Linked DNA regions of Gloeocapsopsis sp. IPPAS B-1203. The protein of the gene in region 2 binds, or shares a complex with, the protein of the main gene of each other region. Links are inferred from orthologs where the notes say so. Each region holds a gene or a part of one and is shown on either strand. Other genes may lie near its edges.

Region 1 (4,654 bases), on a different replicon or contig from region 2:
TACAGATACTTTAGCAGTATTTACTGCAGGGGTCACGATAGATTTAACAACAACTACTAGTAGCCAACTGCGGGGTTTTGAAATAATTGATCTGACAGGAACAGGTAATAATAGTCTGAAGCTAACACGCCTTGACTTGCTTAACTTATCGGATACTAGCAATCAACTCATCGTTAAAGGAAACGTAGGCGATCGCGTCACCTCCACTGGGGAAGGATGGTTATTTGGCGGTCAAACTACATTCAACAAAACACTGTACGACTGCTACACAAGTGGGGCAGCAACGCTGTTAATAGATACGAATATTACTCAAACAATTAACTAATTCCAAAAAGCATTTTCAGGTACTTCCCCTTTCTTGATATGTCAAAGCTTAATTGTCTCATCATTGCTGCCAGTAGCTAGGATTTTGGTATCCACAGCTAAATTCGTTAATCAATCAATGATCGCTACTAAAGTTGAATCTGAGTAAATAATTTCTCAATCAGGTTATTTTTCTGTGTAAACCTTTAAACTTACTGATGAAAAGGACAGCCGTTGGCGATCGCTTTTTCACCGGATGTCAATTTTCCTAAGAAAGAATTGGTATCAAAATAATGTTCTAATGATTCAATTTTTAAATCATCAGACACCCGTGCCACACTAATACCAACAACTTCGACAACTTCTCCGGTTGGTTGATGTTCTTTATATGCACCACTAAAAGTTCCCCAATGACGCCATTTAAAAGTAACATTGGGTGGTCCTGCTAGTACCTCAATCACTTCCCATAAAAAACCATTGGGAAATGCTTCATGAAAGATTCTTCCTGACGATTCAAAATCTTCAGCTTTCGCGCTGTAGCGATCCGATTCTCCTAAAAATAAGTTGTAAGTTCCAGCAGCAACAATGTCCTCAGCAGTATATTCTGGTTCAGTATTTGTCCGCATCCGAAACTTATCAGCGACAACTGATAACCACTGTTGGGGGTTCGTTTTGAAGGAGGCTTCCATTTCAAAAGTTCTCACTAAGTTTTGGACAATCGCCTCTAAAGAGCCTTCGATATGATTGTATTGACTTTGTTGTTTGAGTGCTGCATTGTTACGCGAATAATCTGGTGGTGTTCCGTAACGCCACTCAACATTACTTTCTTCAGTAATCACCGTATCTCTATCTTGAACCCACAAAGGTGTATCTGATGTTCCCATAATCGTTACTAGTTACGCTAGATGAAATGTTTTAATGTGATAGAGCCTATCAAACTGTAGATAGTGAATGAATGCGAAATCTACTGAAAAACTCTATTGATTATTTTAGGTTTGGAGATAATAACAGTAATACTACTGAACTCCAGCGAGCTTAATGTTTGCTAAAGATTTACAACCTAGATTTTCAATTTGGAAAGCAGCAATATTAAACGATACAAATTCTGTAGCAGCAAATTGTAATCAGATCGCGGCAATGCTTCAATTAGGAAGCTACAAAGATATCATAAGTTTTGTAGTATAGGTCAGGCAGGATATATCTTTATACAGCCTTAAGCGCGATATCGCACTTCTTACACTCATGACAACAACCATTGACTTTCTCAGTCACCTCAATCCTAGTCAACGCCAAGCTGTAGAACATTTCTGCGGTCCCATGTTAGTCGTTGCTGGCGCAGGTTCGGGTAAAACACGAGCACTGACTTACCGAATTGCCAATCTCATTTTGAAGCACCGCGTCGATCCTGAAAATATCCTGGCTGTCACCTTCACTAACAAAGCAGCGCGGGAGATGAAAGAACGCATCCAGAAGCTGTTTGCAGAACAAATTGCACTTCAAGACTACGGAAAACCCTTAGAAGCTTTAGCACCGCACGAACAAACAAGTTTGCGATCGCGCGTATACAAAACCATTATCAAAGATTTGTGGATCGGTACTTTCCACAGCTTATTTTCCCGTATTCTGCGATTCGATATCGAAAAATATCAAGACGAACAAGGACGGCGTTGGAATCGTAATTTTTCAATTTTTGATGAATCAGATGCTCAAACCCTTGTCAAGCAAATAGTCACCAAACAACTCAATTTAGATGACAAAAAATTTGAGCCGCGATCGGTACGCTACGCAATCAGTAACGCCAAAAATCAAGGATTAACACCGCAAGAATTTGAACGCCAACAACCTAATTATCGCGGGCGCGTGATTGCTGAAGTTTACAGTCAATATCAAAGTGCTTTAGCCGAAAACAATGCTTTAGATTTTGACGATTTAATTCTGGTTCCTGTACAACTATTTCAACAAAACGAACAAGTTTTAGGTTATTGGCATCGTAAATTTCAACATATATTAGTTGATGAGTACCAAGATACCAACCGGACTCAATATGATTTAATTCGGTTACTTGTTACCAACGGAGAAACCAATAAACACAACTGGGATTGGCGCAATCGTTCAGTGTTTGTAGTTGGTGATGCGGATCAATCGATTTATAGTTTCCGCATGGCAGATTTCACAATTTTACTAGAATTTCAGTCTGACTTCGGCGATGGATTGCCTGATGCTGATACTCGTACAATGGTGAAGTTAGAAGAAAACTATCGCTCTAGAGAAAATATTCTCCAAGCTGCCAACGAATTGATCGAAAACAACACTCAACGCATCGATAAAGTTCTCAAACCTACTCGTGAAGTTGGCGAACAAATTTATTTATATAAAGCTGATGATGAAATTACAGAATCGCAATTTGTAATCAATCAAATTCGGAATTTAGAACGACGTTATCCTGATTTTAATTGGGGTAGCTTTGCCATTCTCTACCGGACTAACGCACAATCTCGACCGTTTGAAGATACTTTAGTACGCTGGGGTATTCCTTACACAATTGTTGGCGGATTGAAGTTTTACGATCGCAAAGAAATCAAAGATATTCTGGCTTATCTACGTGTAATTGTTAATCCTGCAGATACAGTAAGTTTACTGCGAGTCATTAATACACCACGTCGTGGTGTTGGTAAAGCCACAATTGATGCTTTAGTAAGTGCTGCCCAAGAGTTAAGCATTCCTGTGTGGGAAATTATTAGTGATGAAACATCAGCAGGGACTTTAGCAGGGCGATCAGTAAAAGGTGTAACTAGTTTTGCACAGTTAATCAGCCACTGGCAAGAACAAGTAGATATCACTCCTGCGTCGGTAATTGTGCAAGCAATTATGGAAGAATCAGGTTATATTCAAGACTTAAGAAATCAAGGTACAGATGAAGGTTTAGACAGGTTACAAAACTTGCAAGAACTCTACAATGCCGTTGTGCAATTTGAAGAAGAAAGTGAGGATACTTCTTTAGAAGCTTTTTTAGCAAGTACTGCATTAAATTCTGATTTAGATAATTTAAAAGAAGGACAAAAAGCTGTTTCCTTACTAACATTACACGCAGCTAAAGGCTTAGAGTTTCCTGTCGTTTTCTTAGTAGGGATGGAACAAGGATTATTACCTAATTTTCGCTCATTAGACGATCCTGATGCTTTGGAAGAAGAACGGCGTTTGTGTTATGTCGGAATTACTCGCGCGCAAGAATTGCTGCATCTTTCTCATGCACGGGAACGCCGTCTTTATGGTTCGCGCGAACCAGCAATTCGTTCGCAGTTTTTAACAGAATTACCCGAAGAATTGCTTGCAGATCAACAACTTGCAAGTCAGAGTTATACAAAACCACCGAGTATTGCTTCACGAAGTAGACAAGTAGCAACAACTCCTGTCAATACAAGTCCACAGAATTGGCAAGTCGGCGATCGCGTGTTGCACAAAACTTTTGGTGTTGGTGAAATCACTCACGTTTTCGGTTCAGGAAATAAAGTATCTGTCGCGATCAAATTTTCCACTCTCGGTCAAAAAATCATCGATCCTCGCATTGCGCAATTGCAACGAGTAAATGAAGAATAACTACATTTTCACTAGTTACCCTGTAAAGTTGGGATTTATCCATGCGAGAAGTCTTACTGAACAATGAGTGGTATATCGACTTCCTCTACACGCCAAGCTGCATACGCCAAAGCTTCACGTAAATCTCCTTCCTCTAAGTAAGGATAAGCTTCTAAAATTTCTTCTGTAGAATGTCCTGACGCTATCAACCCAATCAGCATTCCCACAGTTACGCGCAAGCCTCGAATACAAGGTTTACCTCCCATCACGCCAGGATTGAATGTAATTCTTGTTAAATGTTTCATAGCGTCTTAATTTTATTCATAGATTGTGCAAGGTTTTCTTAATTTAAACAAGCCCGCTGGATTCACTTCCCACGACTGTGTAGCGCGAGTACGTAAACTCGTACAAATGAAGCGTGTCGGACATGGTGGAACTTTAGATCCTGCTGCTACAGGTGTTTTACCAATCGCTTTAGGAAAAGCGACTCGCTTGTTGCAGTTTTTACAGTCAGATAAAGCCTACAAAGCAACAATTCAATTAGGAATCACGACAACAACAGACGATCTCGAAGGGGAAGTCATTACCTCACAGCCAGTATCCGATTTAAGCCTAGAACAAGTTGCAACTGCACTAAAACAATTTCAAGGCAAAATTGACCAAATACCGCCGCGTTATAGTGCCATTCAAGTCCAGGGAAAACGTTTGTACGATCTTGCACGCGCGGGGAAAAACATTGAAATTCCTCTACGGAGTGTAGAAGTCTTCCACATTG
Region 2 (4,628 bases):
CTTAGCTAAAGGTCTGACTTCATTAGGACGTACTTGTGGAGTAATGACAACGCCCAGTTTATTTTGATCGCGTACATACGCATCCTGAACTAAACCTCTCGCTGTCTGGATAACCCAATTGCCAAAGTCTTGTCCGGCAGTTGTGTTGCCACGCTCTAGTAAAGCATAGTTACCAGTTGTGTCTGCGGCTGGTGGTAAACTTGTGGTTGGTGCTTTAGCATTAACAGCACTACTACAAGCGACAGACATCGTAAGAACTAACACTAAAGTTAACGCCGTCAGAACTTTACGAAATCTCTGCATAAAATCCACTTTAACTTTCCTCCCGTTGACTACATTGCAAAACTCAATTGCTTATTTTGTTCCGAATTTATAAAGCTTTATAAATGATGAAGGTCTAGAATAACTAGACCTTTTAACTGAATTAATTAGCAACTAGTCAAGCTTTTCTTTGACGTTATCTTTTACGTCTTCTACACCGTGACGGACTTCACTTTCTGCTTGCTTTGCTTTACCTTCTGCTTTATCTTCGGGATCTCCTGTAACGTTACCCCAGGCTTCTTGAGCTTTACCTTCGATATTTTTACCTGTAGCTTTAGCTCTATCTTCTAAACTCATTTTTCTTCTCCTTGTTCCTAAACAAACTTACCGTGTTGTCCAGCAACCTTGAAGTTTGTTTGTGCTTACGTTTACAACTTATCCGAAACGCTACACTACAGACTTCTGTCAGAAGACATATTAAGCTTCTCACTATAAAGAAAGATAAAAACTAAAGTGTGTTTACTACTATGTCTAAATGAAGAGAATCACAATTGAGATACAAAAAAACTAGTGTTTAAAAACAACCAGCTATCAAAACCACAATTAAATTAAATACTTTTGTGCTAATCTAGATACCCTATCAGCTCATCAATTTTTTCTATTTTATTGCTAGCAATCGGACGAATACCAAATGTTGTTACTGTTTTAGAAACTTGTAATTCGCTGGCAGCAATTGGACGAATACCATGCAAATTTATAGTATCAGAAACTTGTATTTCACTGGCAGCAATTGGACGTATCCCTAGTAGATTGACAGTATCACTAATTTCAAAGGTGCTAGCAGTGATAGGGCGATCGCCAGGCAATGGGCTTGTCTGAACGCTAGAAGATGTTGAAACCGCTAGTGTGACAACTTGTGACGTGTTTTCTGGAGTAGAATCAGTTGATTTATTGATTGCATCTACTTTACCAATGCTGCTAACGCTCATAGTTTTATCCTTGAGATGACATTTTAAGTTAAATAGAAAAATTGTTTTTTGTGATTGCTTTTGAGTTTACTGGAAAAAGCATTTTTTAGGTCTAAATAAGTTCACATGGTATGCATAAATAAATCTAAATATGTAAAGATAAGTAAAGGGAGTCGCAGTGTACGATCATGCAATTTTCTCTCCAAGCACCATTTCAACCAACCGGCGATCAACCCCGCGCGATCGCACAACTCACTCAACAAATCAAACAGAGACACCACCATCAAACCTTACTCGGCGCAACAGGAACCGGAAAGACATTCACTGTTGCATCAGTTATTGAAAACATTGGGAAACCAACACTAGTACTTGCACACAATAAAACTCTCGCCGCCCAACTGTGTAATGAGCTACGCGAGTTCTTTCCTGACAATGCAGTAGAGTATTTTGTCAGTTACTACGATTACTATCAACCAGAAGCTTATATTCCCGTTACAGATACTTACATTGAAAAGAGTGCTTCAATCAACGATGAAATTGATATGTTACGGCACTCCGCAACGCGATCGCTATTTGAACGCCGCGATGTGATTGTCGTCGCCTCAATTAGCTGTATTTACGGTTTAGGAATTCCTTCGGAGTATCTCAAAGCGGCAATTCCCTTGAAAATGGGGATGGAAGTTGACCAAAGACAGATTCTCCGCGATTTGGCAACGGTACAATACAGCCGCAACGATGTTGAAATGGGGCGAGGACGCTTTCGAGTGCGGGGGGATGTTTTAGAAATTGGTCCGGCGTACGAAGATCGGATTATTCGCGTCGAGTTTTTTGGTGATGAAATTGATGCAATTCGCTACGTCGATCCGGTAACAGGCGAAATTATTCAAAGTTTGTCTGCGGTTAATATCTACCCAGCGCGACACTTTGTGACTCCAGAAGAACGTTTAGAAGCCGCGTGTGATGCTATTGAAGCTGAACTGAAACAGCAAAAAGCTGAATTAGAGCAAGCCAGTAAACTACTAGAAGCCCAACGATTAGATCAGCGGACGCGCTACGACTTAGAAATGTTGCGCGAAGTTGGTTACTGTAATGGTGTCGAAAACTATTCGCGTCACTTAGCAGGGCGTCAACCAGGAGAACCACCAGAATGTTTGATCGATTACTTTCCGGATGATTGGTTACTCGTAGTAGATGAATCGCACGTCACAGTTCCGCAAATTCGTGGCATGTATAATGGCGACCAAGCGCGGAAAAAGGTACTTGTTGAGCATGGTTTTCGCTTACCAAGCGCAGCAGATAACCGCCCGTTGAAAGCGGACGAGTTTTGGTCAAAAGTGAATCAGTGTATTTTTGTTTCTGCAACACCAGGCGATTGGGAATTAGCACTATCAGAAGGTAGAGTTGTTGAACAGGTGATTCGTCCTACAGGTGTTGTCGATCCGGAAATTTATGTGCGTCCTACTGAAGGGCAAATTGACGATCTTTTAGCAGAAGTGAAAGAACGCATCGATCGCCGCGAACGGGTTTTGATCACAACCTTGACGAAGCGCATGGCAGAAGACTTAACTGAATATATGCAAGATCAAGGAATTCGGATCAGGTATCTGCATTCAGAAATTAACTCAATTGAGCGGATCGAGATTTTGCAAGAGTTGCGTCAAGGCAATTTTGATGTTTTAGTCGGAGTGAACTTATTACGGGAAGGATTGGATTTACCTGAAGTTTCCTTAGTGGCGATTTTAGATGCAGATAAAGAAGGTTTCTTGCGTGCAGAGCGATCGCTGATTCAAACTATTGGTAGAGCAGCACGTCACGTTAGAGGACAAGCAATTCTGTATGCGGATAATCTTACAGATAGCATGATTAAGGCAATTGATGAAACCGAACGCCGACGGGCAATTCAGTTAGAATACAACGAGAAACACGGAATTACACCACAACCGATTGTTAAACGCACGAATAATGCCATTTTGTCGTTTTTGGAAGTATCGCGACGCTTGAACTCGCAACAACTTGAAGAAGCTTACGAACAAGCAGATGATTTACCGCTAGCAAATATTCCCGAATTGATTACGCAACTAGAAGCCCAAATGAAAGAAGCAGCGAAGAATTTAGAGTTTGAGGAAGCAGCAAAGTATCGCGATCGCATTAAGCATTTGCGTGATAAATTATTGGGACATTGAGGAAAATTCGGTAATAGGTAATAGGTAATGGTAATCGCAAAGCAGTTAGCTCAATAAAAGCTAATGGCTAATTGCTAATTGCTAATAATTACCAGCCTTTTAGTTACATTTATTTTTACCCACGCACTTATGTTTGTTTGGCAGCACAAAGAAGTTATCTGTCAAAGTCAGCGTTTACTGTACAGCTTTGAGTACTGGATGGGCAATGCATTGCTAGATACAATCGGAACGCCAGTAGAAATTGCTCAGGCTTTGTTTACTGCACCGTTTGTTTTGGTTTCGCATGGTACAGAATCCGATCCAATTTTTAACTATGGCAATCAGCAGGCGTTGATACTGTGGGAGTTTTCTTGGGAAGAGTTTACGCAAATGCCTTCGCGCAAATCTGCGGAACAGATGGTACAGCAGGAACGCGATCGCTTACTCGCAGAAACAACCAATAAGGGCTTTTGTCATTATTCTGGTGTCCGCATTTCAAAAACTGGCAAGCGATTTCGGATCGAAGACGGCATTATTTGGAATGTTATTGATGACGAAAACCAAAGCTGGGGGCAAGCTGCTGTTTTTTCTAAGTATCAATTTGTTTAGCTAATGACATTACACCTGTTCTTGATTGATACGCCTTTCTCATAATCTTGCTAGCACTTGATACCGCTGTGATTCGTATTCGGGTTATAAAAGTGGGGCTTCTTTTTCCTGGCGTTCTTGCTGCCGTAGTTGATCTAGTTCTACAGGCGTGAAAAGTCAGTTCTGTCACTCGGTAACTTTCGCTTCTACACTAAGTTATAGAAGGTAGCAAAGGCAACCTTATCCTAATCGTTATGAATACTATTACGCTGAAAATTCCCCGTTTGACAGCAAAAGAATTTGTAGAACTTTGCCAAGCTAATGAACATTTGCAGCTGGAACGTACTGCGACTGGAGAAGTTGTTGTTATGCCGCCAACATACCCTTGGACAGGTAGACAAAATGCTGGAATTAATGCTCAACTATGGAATTGGAGCGATCGCACAGGTTTGGGTATTGTTTTCGATTCCTCCACTGGCTTTACTTTACCTAATGGTGCGGTGAAATCTCCAGATGTTTCTTGGGTAAGTAATGAACGCTGGGAAACTTTAACTGACTTTCAGCAACAAGAAGAATTTTCGCCCCTAGCACCTGATTTTGTCGTGGAATTACGTTCAAGTAGTGACTTGCTAGACAAGTTACAAGCAAA

The links.
Region 1: the proteins of uvrB (region 2) and pcrA are in contact, whole or in part, in a crystal structure (PDB 7EGT), measured with the Thermus thermophilus proteins. The link is inferred for Gloeocapsopsis sp. IPPAS B-1203 from one-to-one orthologs. Residues at the interface, in WP_096411307.1 of Thermus thermophilus: Glu23, Leu25, Arg26, Asp27, Gly28, Glu29, Arg30, Phe31, Arg55, Glu326, Asp327, Phe328, Glu379, Ser382, Gln383, His398, Gly400, Arg401; in WP_096412145.1 of Thermus thermophilus: His654, Arg656, Phe657, Gln666, Asp668, Glu669, Lys680, Arg681, Leu682, Ser683, Lys685, Tyr686, Ala687.

What each region holds. Positions count from the first base shown.
Region 1 is NZ_PEIG01000002.1:564,198-568,851, reverse strand. What follows is about bases 1,242-4,222. They hold pcrA (DNA helicase PcrA), read left to right. Parts: upstream 1,242-1,545; coding sequence 1,546-3,900; downstream 3,901-4,222. Other genes in these bases: truB (tRNA pseudouridine(55) synthase TruB), read left to right, coding at 4,210-4,222; CSQ79_RS06030 (DUF433 domain-containing protein), read right to left, coding at 3,954-4,184. Also shown: CSQ79_RS06045 (calcium-binding protein), read left to right, coding at 1-325; CSQ79_RS06040 (nuclear transport factor 2 family protein), read right to left, coding at 516-1,187; more of truB, read left to right, coding at 4,223-4,654. UniProt on the Escherichia coli protein: A helicase with DNA-dependent ATPase activity. Unwinds DNA duplexes with 3'-5' polarity. Translocates on single-stranded DNA with 3'-5' polarity. Initiates unwinding more efficiently from a nicked substrate than double-stranded DNA.
Region 2 is NZ_PEIG01000010.1:156,603-161,230, reverse strand. The notes cover bases 959-3,913. They hold uvrB (excinuclease ABC subunit UvrB), read left to right. Parts: upstream 959-1,414; coding sequence 1,415-3,412; downstream 3,413-3,913. Other genes in these bases: CSQ79_RS18155 (MEKHLA domain-containing protein), read left to right, coding at 3,542-3,913; CSQ79_RS18165 (hypothetical protein), read right to left, coding at 959-1,250. Also shown: CSQ79_RS18175 (hypothetical protein), read right to left, coding at 1-303; CSQ79_RS18170 (CsbD family protein), read right to left, coding at 436-618; more of CSQ79_RS18165, read right to left, coding at 885-958; more of CSQ79_RS18155, read left to right, coding at 3,914-4,000; CSQ79_RS18150 (Uma2 family endonuclease), read left to right, coding at 4,234-4,628. UniProt on the Escherichia coli protein: The UvrABC repair system catalyzes the recognition and processing of DNA lesions. A damage recognition complex composed of 2 UvrA and 2 UvrB subunits scans DNA for abnormalities.